3 regions of the Agaribacterium sp. ZY112 genome follow, and region 2 is predicted to be linked to each of the others. Evidence: predicted binding sites of a transcription regulator. Region 2 holds the regulator's gene; each other region holds the start of a gene.

Region 1 (7,785 bases), 620 kb from region 2:
AATCACGCAAAAAGCGATTTAATTCGAACTTCTCATCAGGAGCGTACATCTTAGGATTGGGGTAATCATACTGGGGCTGCCAATACCTATGCCCTTCAAACACAATCACTTCAGCGACATCCGCATCGTGATATAAACGCAATTGCATAGTCGGCAGAGACATATCTTTACAAGCTTGGGAAATCGTAACAAGCGAGGTATAAGGCGTTTTTTCTGTACAGCGAATATCGACACTAATTGGATTCTGCCCGCCAGCTAGATAGTGCCATTCCGTCTCTTCATCACGTAAACCGGGCAATAAACGCAGACAGCGATGATAGTTCAGCTCACATATCTCCATATGGCCACGCAAATCGACTGATGCCGCCTCGCGACGCTTTTTAATGGCTAAGTACTGGCTCACTTTTGCAGCCTTGCACGCAAGCTAGCTCGATGAGCTTGCAGCCATTGCAAGCCAATCAAAGTCGCAGAATTATTTGTGCGTGCACAGTACATTTGTTCAAAGACCTCATCAGGGGCATAAGTTTGAAAGCGAATATCCTCACCTTCATAGTCTAAACCATAGACTCCACCGGCTTCGCTAAGATCACATAAAGCGCAGTATAAGTGCACTTTTTCACTACAGCCGCCTGGGGTACTGTAATAGGTGGTGACAAACTCCAACTCGACCTTAGTAATACCGGCTTCTTCTTCAATCTCACGGCAAATAACTTGCTCAGCCGTCTCCCCCGGCTCAAGCATGCCAGCAACCACCTCTAAACACCAAGGGCCATGCTCAGAATCTAAGGCGCCAATACGAAATTGCTCAACAAGGCCAAGTCGATCGTTAATTGGGTCATAGAGAACTGCCGCAGCTGCTTCGCCTCGATGAAAGAGCTCACGCTTAATGTCTTCGCTCCAGCCACCTTTAAATAAACGGTGACGTAAACGAAAACTCAATATCTGGAAAAAACCCTGAAAAGCCGTCTTTTGCTCAAGGATCTCGACATCAGCACGACCTAAGTCAGCACGACCTAAAGACTTCATCATTTACCTATGACTGCACATATTTGAAAACGCCAGTTTAGGCAGGGCTTAAGGGCCTGTCTATGCGGATAAAGCCCTAGATGACAAAAGGCTAACCTTCAAGCAAGTCTCGATGTATGATAAGCAGCACTTAGGACTTCAGTTAACGTTCATATTGACCAGGACGCTCAATGACGCTCAAACAACTTTTTTCTGCTCGCGGTATCAACCGCAATATTCTACGCAACGCTAGCATCGCAGCTTGCTTAGGCCTCAGCGCTCAATTCAGCACAGCCGAAGATCTGTACTATATCTATCAGCAAGCAGTTGAGAATGACCACGAATTCAAAGCTTCCCAAGCCGCTTATCAAGCGGGCTTAGAAGACAGCAAACTAGGACGCTCAGCCCTACTGCCCAAGATCAATGCCAGCGCTAATTACACCGGCAGCAACAGAAGCGTTGACGGCAGTGAAAGCAGTACCACACAAGTGCTGCCCAGTGAAACCGACAATACCAATAGCGGTTATGGTATTAGCTTGGTTCAACCACTTTTTGATATGGCCGCATGGCAGACATACAAAGCGGGTAAGTCGACAGCGGATGTTGCTGAAGCGAACTACCTCTCAGCTCAGCAAGAATTGATCTTGCGCACCGCACAAGCCTATTTTGATATTTTGTTAGCTGGTGATAATTACTCTACGGCAATAGCAGAAGAGGACGCCCTTAAACATCAGCTTGAACAAACTCGCCAACGCTTTGAAGTTGGCTTAAGCGCAATCACAGAAGTACATGAAGCCAAAGCCGCTTACGATAACTCTGTCGCTGAAAAGCTGATTGCAGAAGGCCAGCTAGGTATTAGCTTTGAAGCCTTAGAAGTACTAACCGGTCAGAGCTATCAGCAGATTGCCCCTCTCAAAGATAACTTTGCCGTTAGCAACCCTCAACCCGCTGCTCGCCAAGCTTGGGTGGACCGAGCTATTGAAGGCAACCCTCAGTTAGCCGCAGCCGAGGCACTAGCCGAAGCCAGCCGTCGTCAGGCTAAGCAAGCCAAAGCAGGCCACTACCCTGTATTGAGCTTAAACGGCAACTATGCAAGCTATAACGACGATAGAGAAACCGACTTTGGTTATAACAGCGATCTAGACTCTGATGACAGTAGCATTGGCCTAACTTTAACTGTGCCTATCTATAATGGTGGCGCTGTCAGCGCCTCTCGAAGACAAGCCGAGCAACAGTCCATCCAAGCACGTGAGCAGTGGCTAAAAGCCAAACGAGACGTTGTTCAAGCTGCGCGCTCTCAACACTTAAGTGTGACAACCACCGTTGCAACCGTACATGCTCGTGAGCAAGGTATTATCTCTACCAGTAGCGCCTTAGAAGCGACCCAAGCGGGTTATAGCGTCGGTACCCGTGATCTTGTTGATGTCTTAAATGCCCAACAAAACTTGTATCAAGCCAAGCGAAATTATTACGCCGCGCTTTACACCTACATTATGAGTAGCTTGCGCCTTAAAGGTGTCGCCGGCATGTTAACAGAGCAAGATCTTGTGCAATTAAATGAATGGCTAAACGAAGCCAAGCCAGTATTAAAAACCAATAGCTAATGGAGGAAACTCTAGTGCAAAAAGTATTTCAACTTAGTTTATTTGTTTTACTAGCTGCAAGCTTAAGCGCGTGTACTACAAGCGGTGATAGCAGCGCTAATAGCCCGAACTTTGGCCAGCTTATGTCAGAAACGACCGGGCAAAATGGCCGCGCTTGTATTCGCACTAGAGATATTCGCGGTTATGGGGCTGAGAACGACAAACAGATCAATATCAATACGATGTCGAAATACTATATCGCCACGACGTTATATAGCTGTCACAATTTGACTATGGCGCCACGTGCTTTGTTTGAAAGCCGCTTTACCGAAGCTTGTGGTGGAACCAGCTACATCACTACACGTGAAGGACGCTGCCCCATCGATAAGATCTTTGAATTTGATAATCGAGAACAAGCCTTTGCTGCAGCCAAGTTAGTTAATGACAAGCTTGCACAGAGTAAAGAATAAAATACGCATCAGCTTAGACCATGTAAAAAGGCCGCATTTATTGCGGCCTTTTTATTTAAAAACGACTTATTTAACAACTACCAACTTTTATAAGGCAAGAACTTACCATTTAAGGTAAGTAACACCCGGTCTCCTTTAGGGTCTTCAATTTTATCCACCTCCATTGAGAAATCGATGGCGCTCATAATACCGTCACCAAATTTTTCCTGAATCACTTCTTTTAAGGTTTCGCCATAAACACCCACGACCTCGTATAAACGATAAATTAAAGGGTCGGTAGGTACTGCTTGCTGCCATTCTTTAATTGGATAAGCCTCAAGAGCTGTTTTAACATCTTCACCTAAGCCTAAATACTCGGTAATTAAGGCTGCTTTTTCTGGCGGAGCGCTATTCATGCCCAAGCAAGCCGACGCCAACCAAACTGGGCTTAGGCCTGTTTTTGCGCCCATCTCTTCCCAAGTCAAACCAAGCTCGGTTTTCTTAGTCACAATCACATCCGTCATTGTTTGCTTATCCATAAATGAGTCCTCAAGTTATTATCAAATATAAAATCAAATACGCCCCAATAAATAGCTGCACTCACTAAGTAAGCAGAATTAAAAGCAACGCAATGTTAAAGTGCGTAAAAAACTAACTCGCCCAGTTTCAGTGCATAAACTTTATAAAGAGAGCTTATAAACTGTCGTCTATAAGAACATTTGCAAACTCGATGCCATGGAGTAGCAAACTTTATTGCGAAGTAAAGACAAGGGGAAATAAGGGCGAGGAAAGCAAAACAAGCCGACCCCAAGAGTAATAACTTGGCGCCGACCTCAGCGAGATAAATTAGAGCGTTTTCATATACTCAACAAGGGCCCAGCGCTGCTGGTCATTCAAAGCTGGCAAGACCTCACCATTAAGCTGGGGGCTGCGCCCAGCGGCATATTCATGACCACTGTTAAAGTTGCCGGGCAAACTCGTATCAAATACAGAGCCATCATAACCTTGCGATTTAAAACCTACTTTTTTAGCATCAAACTCACGGCTGCCTACAACAAAATGATTAGGGCGGTACAAGCCTTCATCTGGATCGCCTTCACGCTTAACTGGCAGTAATAAGTCATAAAGCGTAGGAACGGAACCGTTGTGTAAATAAGGCGCGGTAGCCCAAATGCCATTTAAGGGCCGAGCTTTATAAGCCAAGAGGTTTTGAAAGGGTTGAGCTGTAGTGCTCGGCTGATAATCGCCGCTTTGTACGCTCGCTTCTATATCATTTTGAAAGAAAGAAGCCGCAAGTAAATACAATCTATCTAGCTGCCTACGTATCCACCACTTATCCGCATCAGGTGTCACTACCACGCCGGCCGCTGCCGCCGATAGGATCATAGCAACCGGCGCTTGCTCGGGCATGATAACGGTGCCGACCGATGTTTTTTGATAGGTTTGCTTAAAGTTACCTGAACTGCCACTGTATAAGACTGAGTTTTTAGCCATCGCAGGATCAGTACCAATTCGATCCAGAGCCGACATGGAAGCCACAACTTTTCGATCCCAATTATTACGATCAATAGGCTGATGACAACTCTGACAATACTCAACAAATAAACGCTGACCTTTATCCGCTAGAGCTTTATCGATCTTAGGTAAAGGTCCATGCTCACCATTAGGCAGATAGCTATCGTCTCCGGGCCACAGAGGTGATTTTAAATTCTTTAAAGCCAACTCCAAACGCTGCAGGTTAATAGGGTCAACCGATGACGTGAAATCAATCACTTCTCGTTTACTGTCCTGCCCAGAAGCTCGAGCGGGTAAATTAAGTGGGGCATACCAAGGCTTGCTTGCCGTCCAATCCAGGGTGGCAAAAACCCCCATCACCTCCCCCACATTACGCCCCAAAGGGCCCGCGCCAGCATTTTTAGCTATACCATTCCATTGCACATAATCGGAATGAGCGGTATCCCATAAAAAGGGATAACTAACCGGCGCATTAGGCTCGTTAAATACTTGGTCTCGTAAACGCAGAATTTGCTTCATGCTTAAAGACACTTGATTCGGACCTTTGGCCGTCAAGCGGTCGATCACCAGCATAAATTCATCTCGGCTCACTACCGAATCATCAATCCCCTGCATCACTTGATCAACTTGCTGCAAGGTAAGCATACGCGAACCATCGCTATTTCTTGCCGAAAGCAAATGACGCTTTAACTGATCGCTATCGATAATGTATTGCAGCACTCGATTATAAATACGACCAAAAGCATCAAGCCGCGCATAGCCATAATCTAAGGAACTGTGATTAACAATATTGTACTGACGACGAATCTTATGCCATAACTCAAGATCTTTTTGAGCTTGCTCTGCATTTTTATAGGCGCCCTTTTTAAGCACTTTCGTTAGATAGCGCTCTAATTTGTCCGGTTTATTTAAAGTCGCATCTAGAGCTTGTTCTAACTCGGCCATAAAAGCAGACATATTTGACATAGCAGGGCCGCCATCAATACGAATGGCTTTATCTTGATAATTAACTTGGCCCGTGTGACAAGCTGCACAGGTCAGCCCTAAATAGGCCTGCCCCTTATATGTGTCCTTAACAAAGCCTACAGGTAGCGCATCTGGGTTAAAAATGGTGGCCACCTGAGGCAAGTAGCGCCAACGATCCACATTATCATCAGCGAGAAAGCTCTGCGTATTATCACCATGCTCAAGCGCCAGCATCATCTCATAAGGCAGTAAGTTAGAACCTTGAGTCGTATTGTAAAACCACAAGCTGTCTGAGCGCTTCCAACCCTGATCTAAATACACGGGGGTCGTGTAGGACTCAGTAAAAGCACCCTGACTAATTGCTTTAGCACCTCTATCAGGATGTCTATCGATATGCTGATAGAGCTTTCCGCCAGCGAGAGTCAGAGCCATAAGTAAAGCAACAAAGCTCACAGCCAAAACAAGCTTGCGTAAATGTTGAGCAATAAAGACAGAAATCATAGAAGTGAGTATGGAAATACGGCTCATGGGCCTGGTCCTTGCAGTAATCTTTCGGGTTTAGAGCAATAGCTAGTACAGTAAGCTCAATATTCTTTTCAGAGACAAACGCTTGTAGCAAAGTCTGAGCTAAACTGAATTAGACTTTATTTAGCGGCTTGTTATCCACCAAGCCGAACCACATGATACGGCGAGACAGGCAGAGCGCCAAATTCCAGATTGACGAATAGCTAAGCCTGCCACATCATCGCCGCCACGTTATTAATAGAAGATGAAAATGAACGCTCAGGAACGCCTTAACCAACTCTATTCAGAGATTAAGAAAGTTATTTTAAGCCGTCAGCACCCTGTAACAGGCCTATTGCCTGCCAGTACAGCAGTCAATGCCCACGGTAACTATACCGACGCTTGGGTACGAGATAATGTTTATTCTATTCTTGCCCCTTGGGCCCTCAGTGTTGCTTTTCGGCGCAAAGGCGATAAAGAGCGCCAGGATGAGCTAGAACAAGCCACCATAAAATTAATGCGCGGCTTATTACAATCAATGATGAGGCAAGCTGATAAGGTTGAGACATTTAAGCACAGCCTTAACCCACTTGATGCTTTACACGCCAAATACGACACCAGTAGCGGTTTATGTGTTGTTGCTGATGATGCGTGGGGGCATTTACAAATCGATGCAACCTCCATCTTTTTATTAATCATGGCGCAAATGACAGCATCGGGCTTGCGCATCGTACGCACTCACGATGAAGTCGATTTTGTTCAAAATCTTATTTATTACATTTCCAGCGCTTATCGCAGCCCAGATTACGGTATTTGGGAGCGCGGCAATAAAATTAATAACGGTAAAACCGAAATTAACGCAAGCTCCTTAGGCATGGCCAAAGCTGCTTTACAGGCACTGGACGGCCTCAATCTTTTTGGCAAAGGCGCCTCTGCTCGTGCCGTTGTTCATACGGTTGCCGATTCCATCTCCCTAGCACGCAACAGTTTGGCTCAACTACTGCCACGTGAGTCGCTTTCAAAAGAGGTCGATAGCGCGCTTTTAAGTGTTATTGGCTTCCCAGCGTTTGCAGTTGGTGACCCTGAACTGGTCACTAAAACCCGGGATGAAATTCTTAAAAAGCTAGGCGGCCGCTATGGCTGTAAACGCTTTTTATGGGATGGTCACCAAACGGCCATTGAAGACCCCAACCGCCTCTATTATGAGCACTCGGAATTAGCTGATTTTGAACACGTAGAAAGCGAATGGCCGCTCTTTTTCTGCTACCTCTATATCAATGCACTGTTTGCAGGTAACAAAGCGACAGCTAAATTTTATCGCCATAAAATTGAATCGGTGATGATAGAAAAGGAAGGCACAAAGCTAATCCCAGAACTGTATTACCTGCTTGAGGAAAATATAGAGGCGGAGAAATTAGATCCTGGCTCACAGGAACGCGTAGCCAATGAAAACCTACCTTTAGTCTGGGCCCAAAGTATCTATTATACCGGCCTGCTACTCGACGAAGAGCTGATTGAATACGACGATTTAGACGCTATTCGTTTACGCGGCAGTACAACCCGCTTTAATCACTCTCAAGTGGCTCTGGTTGTACTTGCAGAAAATGATGAAGTAAAACAAGCCCTAGCTGAGCACGGTGTCATTGCAGAAAGCATTGATGATATCTCTCCGATTAGAGTTATTAGCGCTCCGCATCTTGTAGATGCTTATTCACAAGTGGGCGCCAATGAAGCCTTAGGCTTAACAGGGCGACCTCTACGCC
Region 2 (7,785 bases):
GGCTTAAACCTAGATCTTTCGAGTAACTTAAAAAATAGCAGTATCGATTTACCAGGAGCTTTAAAAAAAGAGGCTGGGGAAACTGGTTTGTTTGAGCTGTCTATTCAGCAGCTTGATTACGGTCTACGTTATCACTATCAACACAATAACCAGTTTGAATTGTTATTAGATAGTTATGATGCTGACCTTGCGGTTAATACCCAAGTGGTATCTGAGCATGCTCCGCAAGACTCTACAGCCTTGCATATAACTATTGGCGAAAGCTTGCCCGAGCAAGAGCGCTTAAAGCCGGGTCTATCGCTTATTACTGGTTATCTCGATGAAGTGAGTTACGAGCAGTGGAGTTCTTGGCTTGAGCGTTTATTAGAACAAGAGAAACGTTTTGACCCTGAAGAACAAGAGTCAGATGGCTTCCAAGCTCGTATAGAGTTGAATGTCGGTAACTTTGTTTTTGCTGATTTAAGCATGCCTAGTGTGGCATTAAATATAGATGGTAATAATCGGCGTTGGCGCTTTGAGGGGAAAAGTGAGCAGTTTGATGGCGCGGTGACGCTACCTTTAGGTGATGGGCCCCTACTATTAGACTTTGACTACTTAAGTGTTTATGAAGGCGAGCACGGCAGTTTAAGCGCCGCGGATGAATTTAGTGATTTTGATTTAGATGAGCCTCGTGTTAGCGCCTTAAGTGATTTTGACTTGAGTTCAGTTGCAGCGATGCAGGTAAGCATTCAAGAGTTACGTATGCATGATCAAGATTATGGTCACTGGTTCTTTGATGTAGTGCCAATAGAGCAAGGTTTACGTTTTGAGTCGATTGAGGCTGAAGTGCGTCACTTAAAAATTGGGGCCGCTCAGGGAGGGCAGTTTATCTGGACGAAAGACGAGCAAGGCCAGCACCACAGCGCATTAACCGCTCGAATTCAAACCGAAGATGTAGGTCAAGCATTGGAGGCCTGGGGGCAGGAGCGAATGCTTGAGAGTCGCTTAGCTTGGTTTGATTTAGATGTAAGCTGGAGTGCCGAGCCGGATATGCCGCAACTGGAAATACTTAACGGTAACTTAGAGCTTGAATTGCATAAAGGTAGCTTTATTCGAGGCGCTGATGCTGGGGAAAATCCATTATTAAGGCTTATTGCTTTGTTTAATTTTGATACTTTTGCAAGGCGCCTGCGTTTGGATTTCTCTGACCTTGCAGCTAAAGGTTTTGCTTATGATAAAGTTCACGCAAAAATGCGTTTTAATGAAGGTTTGGCGAGCTTAGATGAGCCTATGCTAGTAGAAAGTAGCTCTTCAAAAATGCGTATGGCTGGTGATATAGATATTGTTAATGAAACCTTAGATACGGAGCTGGCTGTTACCCTTCCGGTTGCAGGTAATATTGTTGTTGCCACAGCTTTTCTTGCAGGTCTGCCCGCAGGGCTTGGGGTATATGTTATCAGTAAGATGTTTAGTAAGCAGGTCGATAAAGCATCCAGTATTAGCTACAGCGTTCGCGGGGCTTGGGAAGACCCGAAAATTAAAGTGTTAAAAGTCTTTAATGACGATGTAGAAAATAAACCCAGTAAGGCTGAGCATGAAGTTCGTACTGAGACTAAATTTGATACTGGTAATACTAAAAGCACAATGGAATCTGAGCTTAATAAACATGGTGAAGGCTCACCAGAAAATAGATCAATGATCTCTCGTACTGAGCTTCTTCAGTAGTTTAGTAATTCTATTTTGTTGTGTTTGATACTGCGCTAAACCGAGTGCGCTGCTATGTTTATATTTTTGAGCACTCGGTCGGACTAGATCAGCTTGGTTTAGATTGATTTGTAGTTTTAAGCTTCAGCTAGCACTTGTTGTACGAGCTTAAATAGTTTGCGTGCATTGGCTGGTGGCTTGTTTTGGCTTTTATCTTTTTGCGCATTGCGTAATAAGTTTCTTAACTGCTGGCGGTCGCAGTTTGGAAATTGGCTCACAAACTCGTTAAAAGCCTCATTGCCTTGATCGATTAGGCGCTCTCGCCATTGCTCCACAACATGTAACTGTCGAGTTGTTTTGTGGCGCTCTTGTTTGATGCTTTCTAAGCTGGCTTTTAACGCTTCTCCTGCATCCTCCTCTTTACGAATGAGCTTGCCAATAAATGAGGCTTGGCGTTTTAATGCGTTTTTATGGGTGATGCGGCGGTATTCATCAATCGCGTAACGCAGCTCTTCACTCATCGGCACAGTGTCGAGAATCTTTTTCGGTAGCTCGGCAAGCTCAAGGCCTAGTGCTCTGAGCTCACGCATGTCACTTTTTATCTCGGTTTTACTTTTATAGTCGGGGTCGTCCCAAAAATCGTCTTCGGTCATGCTGTTTGTCTTTTGTTGGGCTTAGGCGTAAAAAATAGTCGCTAAACCTAGGAATGAGAGGAAACCAATCACATCGGTAATGGTGGTTAAAGTGACCCCTCCGGCCAAGGCTGGGTCTATTTTCATAGCTTTTAAGATAGAGGGTAGTACTGCTCCGGCAAGCGCTGCAACTAATAAGTTAATGACCATTGCGGCACCGATAATGACGGAGATGATAGGGTCTTGAAACCAAAAACCAGCGATAATGCCCATAATCGTAGCCCAGAGTAGGCCGTTAATCATGCCTACCCCTAGCTCTCTGTTAATTAGCCATTTTAAATTATTGGAGCCAATTTGGCCTGTGGCCATACCCCGTATCACCATAGTTAGGGTTTGGGAGCCTGCTACGCCCCCCATGGAGGCAACAATGGGCATTAGCACTGCTAGAGCTACGACCTTGTCGATAGTACCTTGGAAGAGGTTGATCACCGATGATGCAAGTAGAGCTGTTATTAAATTAATTCCCAGCCACATCGCTCGGCGAGGGGTGCTTTTCCTGACTGGTGCAAAGGTATCTTCATCTTCATCGAGGCCCGCCATGCTCATTAAGCTGTGATCGGCTTCGTCACGAATAACATCAACCACGTCATCAATGGTAATTCGGCCTAGAAGTTTGCCTTTTTCGTCAACAACGGGGGCTGAAATCCAGTCGTGTTGTTCGAATAGCTTAGCGACTTCTGCGTCGGCCATATCGGCGCGGATCGCGTTTTCATCGGTGACCATGACTTCCCGCACAGTGGTGTTTGGGTCTGTTGTCAGTAGGGTCGCTAAAGGTAATAGGCCTAAGTAATCATCTTTGCGGTTAACAACAATAAGCGCATCTGTTGAAGGGGGTAATTCTGGGTGCAAGCGCAAATAACGCAGTACCACATCGAGAGTAAAACGCGGGCGAACCGTAATAGTATCTGTGTTGGTTAGGCCGCCTGCAGTGTCTTCGGCATAGGGTAGAACTTTTTCTACGCGTTCGCGGTCTTGGTTGTCCATCGCGCCGAGCACTTCTTGAATAACTTGCTCAGGCAGTTGTTGCAGGATGTCTACCACATCATCCGTTTCGAGACCTTCGGTTAACTCGGCAATGTCCTCGGCTTCGATATTGTTTAGGTAGCTGCTGCGTATATCTTCGGGTAGCTCTTCGAGTACTTCACCGAGTACATTTTTATCAACTAGGTCCCAGATTAGGGCGCGTGACGCTGGTGGGGCGGAAGAGAGCAAGCGGGCAATCTCTACAGGGCGCAAGCCGTTGACCATTTGGCTGAGCTGCCAAGTGGTGCCTTGGCCGAGTAACTGCTGTACTCGCCCTAGATGTGCCTGAGTCTGATTGTTCAGCTCTTCAGCCTGCTGCATAGATCTTATTCGTCTTCGTCAAAGCGGTTGTTGATTAAGCTGCAAAGACCCTTCATGGCCTTTTGCTCGTCTTTACCATTACAGCGAATAGTAAGCTCACTGCCTTTGGCTGCGGCCAAAAGCATCAGTGACATGATGCTTTTACCATCAATTGATTTGCCATCAAATTCGACTTCGATATCTGCCCCATATTGTTTTGCTGTATTTGCAAACTTTGTGGCCGCTCGGGCGTGTAAACCGAGCTTGTTAATAATTTGAATTTGTTGTTCCTTCATGGCTTTCCTTTATCGGACCGGCGCCATATATTTTGCGCTGAGTTGGCGGTGGCGAGTCTGAACATTTTTATAGTTGTCGCGCAGGCATGCAGCAATGTGCTCGCTAAGGAATACACTGCGGTGCATGCCTCCGGTGCAGCCAATTGCTATGTTGATGTAACTGCGGTTATTGTCTTCAAAGCTAGGAATCCACTTCCGAGCAAATGATTCTATATCGGCAGCCATTTGCTGCACGGGATCTTGGTCTTTTAAAAAGTTGATGACGGGTTGTTCGAGCCCTGAATAGCCTCTAAGTTCTGCTTGCCAATAGGGGTTGGGTAAGCAGCGCACATCAAACATAAAGTCTGAATCTACAGGTACGCCAAATTTAAAGCCAAAAGAAGTCAAGGTGATCGCAATGCCGTCACGCTCATTGTCGATGAGTTGACGTTTAACGGCACTGCGTAGTTCGTGTAAGTTTAGGTTGCTGGTGTCAATGGTGACATCTGCCAGTGCTGCTATGGGGGCAAGGATTAAATCCTCACTGCTGATCGCTTCGTGCAAACCTGTGTTTTTGTTACTTAGTGGGTGTTTGCGGCGCGTTTCGCTAAAGCGGCGTAATAAGACTTCTTTGCCTGTATCTAGATAGAGTATACGGAAGTTGTCGGAGTCTTTTTTAAGTGACTCAAGTAAGCTTGGCAGCACACTTAGGTCGCCATCAATATTGCGCGCATCAATGCCAATGGCAAGGCGTGCAGTGTTGGGGTTGTGAGCCTTGCGTATTTGTTCAGTAAGGGCAGGTAGCAGGCTCAGCGGCAAATTGTCGATGCAGGTGTAACCCTCATCCTCTAACAGGTTGAGCGCGGTTGTTTTACCTGAGCCGGATCGGCCGGATATCACCAAAATTTGCATAGTTAGGGCTCATTGCTCAGTGGCGGCGAGATAAAGTTCTTGTGCACTGTTTGCTTGGCGCAAGTGTTTTAAGTAGTCCTCGTTTTGCAATGCAGAAGCAATGGCCGCGAGGTTCTCTAAATGGTTCTGTTCACTGTTCTCGGGGGCGACCATAGCAAAAACAACATCAACAGGCTGTTGGTCGATCGCATCAAAATCAATACCTTGGTCCAAAGTAAATACTGCAAGCATCGCTTCATCGGTATCAAAGCGGCAGTGTGGGATTGCAACACCGTCGCCAATGCCTGTGGAGCCTAGTTTTTCTCTGGCAACAAGTTGGCTAAATAGCGTATTGGCATCCACGCCGTATTGTTCACCTAGTGTTTGAGCTACTTTGTCGAGTACGCGTTTTTTGCTGACACCTTCAATACGTGCCGCGCAGAGTGTTTCTGATAGAACGTTTTTAATCCACATAAACTTAGAATAATAAGATTGCTATTATGTTAATTGCTTGCGTTCGTTTGATGGCGGAATACTGAGAGATTCTCGGTATTTAGCTATCGTACGGCGAGCAACCTTAATACCCTGCTCTTCAAGCAGGGCTGTCATTTTCGAGTCGCTAAGCGGTTTGCGGGTATTTTCCGCCGCTACTAATTTTTTAATGATGGCACGAATGGCGGTGGATGAGCATTCACCTCCACCTTCAGTGGCAACGTGACTAGAAAAGAAGTATTTCAATTCAAAAATACCCTGAGGGGTATGCATGTACTTTTGAGTCGTTACACGGGAAATAGTCGACTCATGCATGCCGACGATTTCTGCTACATCATGAAGTACCATCGGCTTCATCGCCTCTGGGCCAAAGTCTAAAAAGCCCTGCTGTTTTTCTACGATGCAGGTTGCGACTTTAAGCAGGGTTTCATTGCGGCTTTGCAGGCTTTTAAGAAACCAGCGTGCTTCTTGCAGGTTGTCTCGAATAAAGGTGTTGTCGGCACTGCTGTCAGCACGTTTGACCATCGATGCGTAATCCGAATTGATACGAATTTTGGGTGCGATATCTGGGTTGAGGCTAACGGTCCAGCGCTGTTTTTCTTTTTTAACAAAGACATCGGGAACAACGTATTCGGTTGATGAGGTGTCGATGCTATCGCCAGGGCGAGGGTTAAGCGCCTGAATGATGGCTATGACAGCTTGAAGTTCAGGTTCTTTGATTTTTAGTTTGCGCATTAAGGTCTTGAAGTCGCGACTACCAAGCAGGGGAAGGTAGTTGACGATGAGTTCACGCGCTTTACTGATCTCTGGTGTATCTTGTTTTAGTGCATTGAGCTGGATAAGTAAGCAGTCACTTAAGTCTCTTGCTGCAACACCTGGGGGGTCAAATTGTTGCACTCGGTGTAGGACGGCGATGACCTCATCTTCTTCTAAGTCTTCAAGCTCGGTACTTAGGCCCTCAAAGATGTCTTCGATGCTTTGCTCAAGCATGCCGCTATCGGCAACGGCATCAATGATTGCTTCTGCAATCAATAGGTCACGGTCGCTCATTGGAGTGAGGTTGAGCTGCCAGAAAAGGTGGTCACCAAGGCTCTCTGTACCACCGCGTCGGCTCTCTAAGTCGTAATCTTCTTGATCGTTACGCGCTAGTCCCGTGTTACTAAACGAGTTGGCTTGGTAAACGTCGTCCCAGCTGGTGTCTACGGCGAGGTCGGTTGGAATGTCATTACTCCAATCGCCTTCCGATAAGCCATCGCTGGCATCGCCTTCGTTGACTGATTTCTCATTAGCTTGATGGTCAGCTTCACTGCTGTTGTTTGCTTTGTTCTCTTCCGGATTATTTTTGTTTGACTCATCTGAGCTACTGCTGCTTTCTTCTACTTCGTTTATTTCGAGTAAAGGGTTGCTTTCAAGGGCTTCTTGAATTTCGGCTTGTAGGTCAAGAGTAGAAAGTTGCAGCAAGCGAATGGCTTGTTGTAACTGAGGGGTCATCGTTAGCTGATGGCCCATCTTTAACTGGAGAGATTGCTTCATAGGCGACTACTTATGTTGCTCTGGGGCCCGTAAACGCTCTGCGCTATTGGGTTTGGTAACTTAGCTAAGTTTAGTATTCCCTTAGCTTCAGGGCAACGCTTTTAAGCAGATAACAAAGCAATCTTTATGCCGAATGTGCTTGCCAATTGCTCTGCCATCGACTAGGCCTGCAGCAAGAGGTTGGTTTTAGAGTGTAAAGTGCTGGCCTAGATAGACTTCACGTACTTTTTTATTGCTCAAAACCGTAGCGGAATCACCTTCGGCGAGTATTTGGCCTTCGGAAACGATATAGGCTTTTTCGCAAATATCGAGCGTTTCACGCACATTGTGATCGGTGATTAAGATGCCAATATTTTTTGCTTTGAGTTGCAAAATGATGTCTTTGATATCACTGACCGAGATCGGGTCAACGCCGGCAAAGGGTTCGTCAAGCAGAACAAAATTTGGCTCGCTGGCCAGTGCGCGTGCAATTTCTACTCTGCGGCGCTCACCACCACTTAAGGCCATGCCTTGGCTGTCTTTGATGTGGGTAATGTGAAACTCTTCGAGCAGCTCTTGTTGTTTGTCTTTGCGCTGCTGTTTGCTTAGTTCTTTACGGGTTTCCAAAATCGCACTGATGTTTTCAGTCACAGTGAGTTTGCGAAATACGGAGGCCTCTTGGGGTAAGTAACCAAGCCCTGTGCGCGCGCGTTTGTGCATCGGCATGTGGGTGATTTCTTGCTTATCGATAAAGACTCTGCCGTGATCGGGTTTAACGATACCTGCGATCATGTAAAAGCAGGTGGTCTTACCCGCGCCGTTGGGGCCGAGCAGTCCAACTACTTCGCCGGAGCTTACTTGCATGCTGACATCAACAATAACTTTGCGGCCTTTATAGCTTTTGGCCAAATGCTGTG
Region 3 (7,785 bases), 1.5 Mb from region 2:
GTGATTAAAAACTCTGAGGTTCTCAAATCATCTAACGAACCATTAGGATTGAAATAAATATCAAATGTGGCTCGCGTCGCAATGGTTGGATCGGCAGCCGTAGGGTCTGGGTTGCCAACATCACGACCATCAACAAGCACGTGCATTTCCCAGTGGTTTGGTGGAGCGGTGGCATCACTTGGATTAAAGGGCTGCTTAACAAAATATTGAGTCATAACATGCGGCACACCAAAACTGTCATAGATAGTGGTTGAGGTCGCTGAGTTATATGTGCCAGGGTCATCAGGGTCAAAAGAATTGACTTCAACTTGAGTAAATTCTGGGTTAGCAGGGTCAGTCATATCACCGAGTGCTTGAAAAATGCCCGTACCACTCGGTACTTCATTACCCACGATATAACCATCTTCTACAACGATATCAAGGCGACCACCGACATTTGCTGTTTGGTTTGCTCCGCCAACAACCAGTGGAATGTTAGCTCCAGCTGGCCCCGCCACGCCTAGAGTTGCAGCAGGGTCCCCGGCTATGTTGATTATTAAGTCTGTACCAACGGTTGAACTAAGTTCAAGGGTGCCAGCAACAGCATCATGCACGGCGGTAATACCCGGTAAAGCAGAATTACTTAAGCTATTAATGGTGGTTTCCAACTCGGCTAATGAAGCTACATCTAAGGCAACATTATTAATCGTCACCGTTGTTGAAGTGCCCGCCCCATTACTAAAACCAGATAGTGTTGCTGATGCGCTGGCTGTTGCTGTTAGACCAACAACCGAGTTCATTTCACCGGCAATGGTTGCTGCAGACGCATCTTGGTCGGATGTGTAAGTCACCACAGAGCCATCTGGGTTAGTAATATCTATACTCTGAGGAGAATAACCATTCAGCGCCCCCGCTTGGGCTACACCTATTTCTGCCCCAGTAGAGATGAAGTTATTACCACGACTGGGTAAAACATCTGCTGTCGCATCAAAATTCAATTGCTGGTCAACATCAGTTGTCTGCCGTGGGTCGATAATATCTTGGTTAATCTGTAAATCGCCCAAAACATTATTAATATTACCGGCTGTATCAGCACTGTAGCCCTGTAATCGTCCGCCATTATTAGCAACCACATAACCTTCGGCATCCATACCAAAGGCACCAGAGCGTGTATACGTACGCCCGCCATCCTCACTTAGGATAAAAAAGCCATTGCCGTTTACGGCTAAATCCAAAGCATTTTCGGTAAAAGCGATATTACCCTGGGTAAATTTTTGACTGATATCTTGAATTTCCACCCCTGCTCCGATGGCATTAGAACCCGCACCAAGCACAGAGGTTGCATAAACATCACCAAACTCAGCTCGGGATGACTTAAATCCAGTTGTCGAGGCATTGGCGATATTATTGCCGGTTATTTCAAGCTCACTTGATGCTGCACGGATACCACTTAAGGCTGTATCAAAAGGCATGGGGCCTCCTACTCATTAAACTGTTTAACATCAGCAAGGTTTACCGTTCCTATACCCGCTAGATTCAACGCTAAGCTGCCATCTTGGGCAACGGTTACGCTATTTACATTGGCACTTAAGGCTGTTTCAAGTGCGGTCTGTTGACCGTCATTCGTGGCACTAAGCTCAAAGCTATAAGTACCAGGCGGCTGTCCATTTTCTTTGCTACTTCGCCAATCAAGTAGCTTGCCATTTAGCTCCATCGACATGCCATCCCAACGCAGTAAGACCTCTCCTTCAGGCTGGGCACCTAAACTTAACTGCTCAACTAAGGAGCCGCTTTCGTTATAGATATTCAAACTCAAATCCCCAGTGCTGGCCGGTACATGACTACTCAAGCTGACAATTCCACCAGAGCTAAGCCCTGTTTGAGTAGCCGGAACCGTTACTGAGCGCCCGACCAAGCTAGAGGCCTGTAAGGCTTGGTTAGCAACAAAGTTACTACTGAAGCTATCAAACTGCTTGTTCAGTTTGTCCAGACTTTCAACTGAGCTAAATTGAGCAAGCTGAGCAATAAACTGTGTATTATCTTGAGGATCCAGTGGACTTTGATTCTCCATCTGGGTAATCATCAGCTCCAAAAAAGCACTTTGACCAAGCTCTTGGCTAGGCTCTGCTTGCTCTTTTTTCTTGTCAATATTTAGACCGGAAAGGACATTATCGACACTACTTATTTCACTCATAATGACTCCTACTGCCCCAAGGTAAGCACGCGCTGAACCATTTGTTTAGCTGAGTTCATCATTTCAACGTTAATCTGAAAAGCACGTGAAGCCGAGATCATATTGGTCATCTCCTCGACCACATTTACATTTGGGTAAAAGACGTAACCTTCTTCATCAGATAGAGGGTGATCTGGCTCATAACGTCGCTGTAAGGGAGCATCACTTTCTATAATCCCCGTTACTTCAACGCCCACACTTTGCCCCTGCGGCGAATTTATGCCGCCATTCATTTCATTCAGCATTTGAGTTTGAAATACAGGATGACGACCACGATAAACATCACCAGTACTTGAGCTCGCACTTTCAGCATTAGCAATATTTGAGGCTGTTGTATTCAGACGCACACTTTGCGCATTCATGCCAGAGCCAGCCACATCAAAAATATTTGTTAAACTCATATTATTCTCCGCGCAATGCTTTGCTTAAGCCCTTAAAAGAGCTGTTTAACAGGGTAAAACCAACCTGAAACTCAAGCGAGTTCCTCATAAATTCACCGTGCTCTACATGCTCTTCAACCGTGTTGCCATCAATGCTTTGCTGATGAGGTACGCGATACAGTTTCTCGTAAGCGCCAGCCTGTGTATCAGCTAAATTAATATGTCCTTGATGGCGTGTACTTAAGTGGCGGCTCACGCCACCGTCCATCTGAGCTTTTAGCTCCGCGGTAAAATCTATGTCTCGGGCTTTATAGTTAGGAGTATTAACATTGGCCAAGTTAGAAGACAGAACATCCGCACGATGTGCCCTTAGACGCATTGCGTGTTCTTTTACACCAAGTGCTGAATCAAAATTAATAGCCATCTTTATCTACCTAACCTTGCCGCTTTATAAATTACATATAGATAACAGCAAAGGGCGTGCCATCAAAAACAAGGGATATAATCAATTGATTTATATGAATATTTTAAAAGGCAGGATAAATAGAACAGAAAAACCGGAAAGTAGAGGAAAAGCCCTTCCGCTTCGAATTAGACAGGAACATTTAAATTATTTTGCTCGGTAAACCACACCAGGCTTACAGTGTACCATTTCAAACAAGTCACTAGCACCAGCAAGACTTTCTGAACTTCCAAGAAACAAATAGGCCCCTGGTTTTAGGGTGGCATGAATACGCTTTAAGATGTCTGTTTTAAGATCAGATGAAAAATAAATGAGTACATTACGACAAAACACGATATCAAATTTCCCTAAGCTCAAGAAGCTGTCTTGTAAATTAAGGGGCCTGAACCGTATTCTTTGCTTAATATCACTATTAATAGCCCATTGTTTATCATCAGTGGCTTTAAAATACTCACGTAAACGCTTATCAGACATGCCTCGACTAATAGACAGCTTGTCATACACTCCTTGCTTAGCTTGAGCCAGTATCTCGCTAGATAAGTCAGTAGCAACAACATCTAAACCTAATGCACTCACCCCTAAGGTCTCACGGATAAACTCATCCACAGTTATAGAGATAGAATAAGGTTCTTGCCCAGATGAGCAAGCCGCACTCCAAACCTTGATTGTACCAGGGCCTTTTTTTGCTTTTAGCTCGGGAAAAATTGTGCTTTTTAAATACTCAAATGGGTATATATCACGAAACCAAAAGGTTTCGTTTGTGGTCATAGCATCAATGACCCGTTGCCTTAATTCACGTTCACTTGATCTCTTTATACGTTGAGTGAGTTCCGATACGCTATCTAAACCATATTCAAGAAGGACTCGACGAATACGAGTTGTGACTAAATATTGTTTATTGTCACCAAGATCAATGCCCGCCACTTCTTTTAAAAAGGCTCTAAAATCAGCAAACTCTTCTGGATTTAAGCTCACGTATTAAGTTCCATACTTACTATTACATGCTTGTTAAGGCATCAACACGTTCATTAACGCGTCTAGCCAACTCGTCCGGATGGAATTTTGCTAAAAAGTCGTTTGCACCTACTTTTTTCACCATTGCCTCATTGAAGACACCACTTAGTGAGGTATGCAACACAACATGTAAATTAGCTAGTGCAGGATCACCTCGAACCTCTGCAGTAAAGGTGTAGCCATCCATTTCCGGCATTTCAATATCAGAAATAATCATTAGTAATTCATGATACGGGTCTTTACCTGAATCAATTAAATCTTTGAGATACTGAATAGCCTCGGCACCATTCTTAAGTGTTGTTGTTTTACAACCCAATGACTCCACTACTTTTTGCACCTGTTTACGAGCAATAGCCGAATCATCAACAATTAATACATGTTTTTGCACTGTTGCATCTTCTACAACATTTTCAATTATTTCAGCACTGACTTCTTCTGCAACTGGGCTCACCTCGGCTAGAATCTTTTCTACATCAATAATCTCAACGAGTTTATTTTCAACTTCAGTCACCGCTGTCAAATAGTTCTCTTTTCCTGAGCCCTTTGGTGGTGGATGAATATCCCCCCAGTTCATGTTGATTATTCGCTCAACACCTTTAACTAAAAAACCCTGAGTGCTTCGATTGTACTCAGTAATGATGACAAAACAGTTTTCTAGATTTTCTAATGGCCTACCACCTGTCGCATGACGTAGATCCATAATCGGGATCGTGCCGCCTCTAATATGAGCGACACCACGTACAACGGGGTTCCGCTTAGGTATTTCACTTAATTGAGGGCACTGAAGCACCTCTTTAACTTTAAATACATTAATACCATAGAGCTGATGACCACCTAAATTAAAGAGCAGCAGCTCTAGGCGGTTTTGCCCAACCAACTGAGTTCGCTGGTTAACGCTGTCTAGGACACTAGCCATTTAGACCTCTTTATTCCGCATTTATTGGCATATTTAAAAAATAAGCAAACCATCGGTACAGGCTTTGCTATATTTCTAACTAAGTCGACCCTTACTGCAAAACCGTTAGCATTTTGACACTTTAAAGGGTCTATTAGCCATCGAGATACCTACAGAATAGGTCAAGATCTATGAGACTACGTATTTTTTTATTACTTATGCTTAGCTCCATAAGTGTGGATACACTTGCTATCGAAGTTTCTGAATTAAGCGCTATGGTCCATGAGCGAGTCAAAGAGGCCTTAAGTGATCGTTTTACTGAGGAAGAACTGGAAAATGACGTTACGATCAAATTAAGTAACCTTCACTCTCAACTAAGAATCAAAAACTGTGAACGGGGCTTAAGTATTCAACTCCAAAAAAACCGAGTAAGCCATAGAAACTTAAGCGCCAAAGTACAATGCTTAAGCGGTAGTCGATGGAGTATGTATGTTCCCGTTAAAATTGACTATTACGTCGAAGCAGCCATCACATCAAGGGCCCTTAGCCGAAGTGAGCATCTAAGCCTTTCTGATATTCGCTTTGAAAGACGATTGATCAGTGAGGTGGGTCAGCACTATATAGACCAAGCAAACTTACTCAAAAACGTTGAGTTAAAGCGCAGTGTTGGTACAGGTCATATCCTCACACCAATGGATATTCGTGATGCCAAATTAGTCTATAAGGGCGAAATTGTCCGCTTACTTGCAAAATCGGGGGCATTGACCGTCAGCTCCGAAGGCATTGCTTTAGCCGATGCCGCTATGGGGCAACAATTACGAGTACGCAACTTAAGCTCAAATCGTGTAGTAGATGCCAGAATTAGTGCTCCTGGCGAAGCGCTGGTATCAAACTGGTAGAATATATTTGCTAAAGATCCTTATTTATCGGCCGAAGACTGTAGTAAGCAAACCAATTTGCACTCGATCACATGCACTGCTTTATGTGCTTTTATGTAGATAATCCCGGCCAAGCCGGTTGCTGAGATTATTATGGTTATTGACCCAAACAGTATCAACAACGCCTCAGGCGGCCCCAAAAGCCGCTCAAGTGGTGTACAACGCCAAGAAACTAACGCAAGCTCTTCGGCAGCCAGTTCGGCCCCGAAAGAAGCTAAAACAGCCAGTGACAGTGTCACCTTAAGCAATACAGCTCAGTCTATGAGCAAGTTAGAAATTGCTCTCGCTGAAGTCCCTGAGATAGACAATGCTAGGGTGGCTGAAATAAGGGAAGCCTTGCAGAACGGGCAATACAAAATAGATGCTGATGCGATTGCAAGTAAAATGCTCGAGCAAGGTATGTAAGTGGCTTAATAACAATGCGGCACGTTTTTCGCTTATTTTAAGCTAAGCCAGTTATCTGCGCTAAACGGTTCAATTGTTTGACGGGAAACCTTATGTCACAAGCTTTAAACGCCCAGTATCTAAGCCAGCGCTTCACAAGTGATAGTGCGTGCTGTGAGCAATTACTCGACTTACTTTACAAAGAACAGCATGCCTTAAAAGAAAGGGATGCAGATACTATAGATCAGATCCTAAAACAAAAAGCCCCTCTACTCGAACAACTTGAAAACAGCGCAAAAGAGCAGCAGCATATAGCCAAAGCCTTGTCAGCAGATCTGCGCTCAGAAAACTGGCTGGAACAACTCAATATCGATGGTGCTCCACAGCTAAAAGAGCAGTGGCAGAGCGTGAAAGACCTGTATCAAAAAGTAAGAGCTCAAAACGAGATCAACGGTAAGCTGCTTTCTCGGCATCAAAAAACCGTTAGCCGCCTGCTTGATATTGTTAGGGGTAAGACCACCACACCCAACCTTTATACATCATCGGGTTACTCTTCATCACAAGCCAATAGCAACAACATTGGCGAAGCTTAAAAAAATCCATCCCCCCACTCCTATCACCTTAAGTCGCCTGTGATTGAATTTTAAAAATCACTGTGGCAAGGTAGCGCCCGCCGTCCCCGTCGATTAACAGGATAAATCCCGGGCCTCCTAAGCCCGTGCTCCAGGTTCGAGTCCTGGTGGGGACGCCATTTCATCAGCGCTCATCTCTTCAAATTAGTTATCAGACCGATCATCTTCACAACCATTACTTATGAACACATTAATACTCGAACAAGAAGCATTTATCTCTGAGTTTCAATGTCAATTAAGTGTCAGGCAGCTCCAGCACATTCAAAATGTATTAAAAAGTCACTTAGGTGATCAATTAACCGTTGCTAAATTGAACGGTGCCATGGGTACAGCGTGTCTTGCAGAAAAACAAGGCCAATTAATACTGACTGACATCCGCTTGGAAAGCGATGCACCTAGACAGCTCCCTCTTAGCTTGATCCTTGCTTTGCCTCGCCCACAAATGCTTAAACGCATATTGCAAACCGTTGCCTGCTTTGGCGTGCAGCATTTACATTTAATTCATAGTAACCGAGTCGAAAAAAGTTTTTGGCAAAGCCCAAGCGCGACTGACGAAGCCATAAAAGAGCAGCTAATACTGGGAGTAGAACAAGCAAAAGCCAGCCAGCTTCCCACAGTAAGTAAACATCGTCGCTTTAAAACGTTTATCGAAGATTATGCCCCTGAGATTATCAGAAACAAAAAAGCCACCGTTGCCCATCCCGGCCCTTATCCCTTGTTTGAAACCGAACGAGAAACACCCAAAATCATTGCTATAGGCCCTGAGGGCGGTTTTAGTGACTATGAAATTGAGCGTTTCGTAGAACAGGGGTTTGAAACAAGGCAGCTTGGTGAGCGAATTTTAAAGGTCGAAACAGCGGTAACGGC

What was found. The regulator sigma-54, encoded in region 2, starts transcription at its own class of promoters, with help from an activator protein. The targets are predictions, from matches to a motif close to TGGCACANNNNTTGCNNT.
Region 1: cynS (cyanase) is a predicted target of sigma-54. The motif match lies at 3,756-3,773, and genes of this name have one in related genera.
Region 3: flgB (flagellar basal body rod protein FlgB) is a predicted target of sigma-54. The motif match lies at 3,061-3,078, and genes of this name have one in related genera.

Annotation. Positions count from the first base shown of each region.
Region 1 is NZ_CP166840.1:1,323,316-1,331,100, reverse strand. It holds gene AB1S55_RS05950 (DUF1249 domain-containing protein) at 1-403, opposite strand, end outside; gene AB1S55_RS05945 (NUDIX domain-containing protein) at 400-1,029, opposite strand; gene AB1S55_RS05940 (TolC family outer membrane protein) at 1,197-2,609, shown strand; gene AB1S55_RS05935 (DUF6491 family protein) at 2,624-3,058, shown strand; gene cynS (cyanase) at 3,136-3,576, opposite strand; gene AB1S55_RS05925 (di-heme-cytochrome C peroxidase) at 3,884-6,046, opposite strand; gene AB1S55_RS05920 (glycoside hydrolase family 15 protein) at 6,294-7,785, shown strand, end outside.
Region 2 is NZ_CP166840.1:1,942,013-1,949,797, forward strand. It holds gene AB1S55_RS08490 (YhdP family protein) at 1-1,704, shown strand, start outside; gene yjgA (ribosome biogenesis factor YjgA) at 1,821-2,336, opposite strand; gene mgtE (magnesium transporter) at 2,358-3,719, opposite strand; gene AB1S55_RS08505 (HPr family phosphocarrier protein) at 3,725-3,994, opposite strand; gene rapZ (RNase adapter RapZ) at 4,004-4,885, opposite strand; gene AB1S55_RS08515 (PTS sugar transporter subunit IIA) at 4,895-5,338, opposite strand; gene AB1S55_RS08520 (RNA polymerase factor sigma-54) at 5,363-6,889, opposite strand; gene lptB (LPS export ABC transporter ATP-binding protein) at 7,076-7,785, opposite strand, start outside.
Region 3 is NZ_CP166840.1:3,394,964-3,402,748, forward strand. It holds gene AB1S55_RS14730 (flagellar hook protein FlgE) at 1-1,451, opposite strand, end outside; gene AB1S55_RS14735 (flagellar hook assembly protein FlgD) at 1,460-2,173, opposite strand; gene flgC (flagellar basal body rod protein FlgC) at 2,182-2,613, opposite strand; gene flgB (flagellar basal body rod protein FlgB) at 2,615-3,016, opposite strand; gene AB1S55_RS14750 (protein-glutamate O-methyltransferase CheR) at 3,203-4,030, opposite strand; gene AB1S55_RS14755 (chemotaxis protein CheV) at 4,053-4,985, opposite strand; gene flgA (flagellar basal body P-ring formation chaperone FlgA) at 5,156-5,863, shown strand; gene flgM (flagellar biosynthesis anti-sigma factor FlgM) at 5,996-6,307, shown strand; gene AB1S55_RS14770 (flagella synthesis protein FlgN) at 6,400-6,879, shown strand; tRNA gene AB1S55_RS14775 (tRNA-Arg) at 6,962-7,037, shown strand; gene AB1S55_RS14780 (16S rRNA (uracil(1498)-N(3))-methyltransferase) at 7,100-7,785, shown strand, end outside.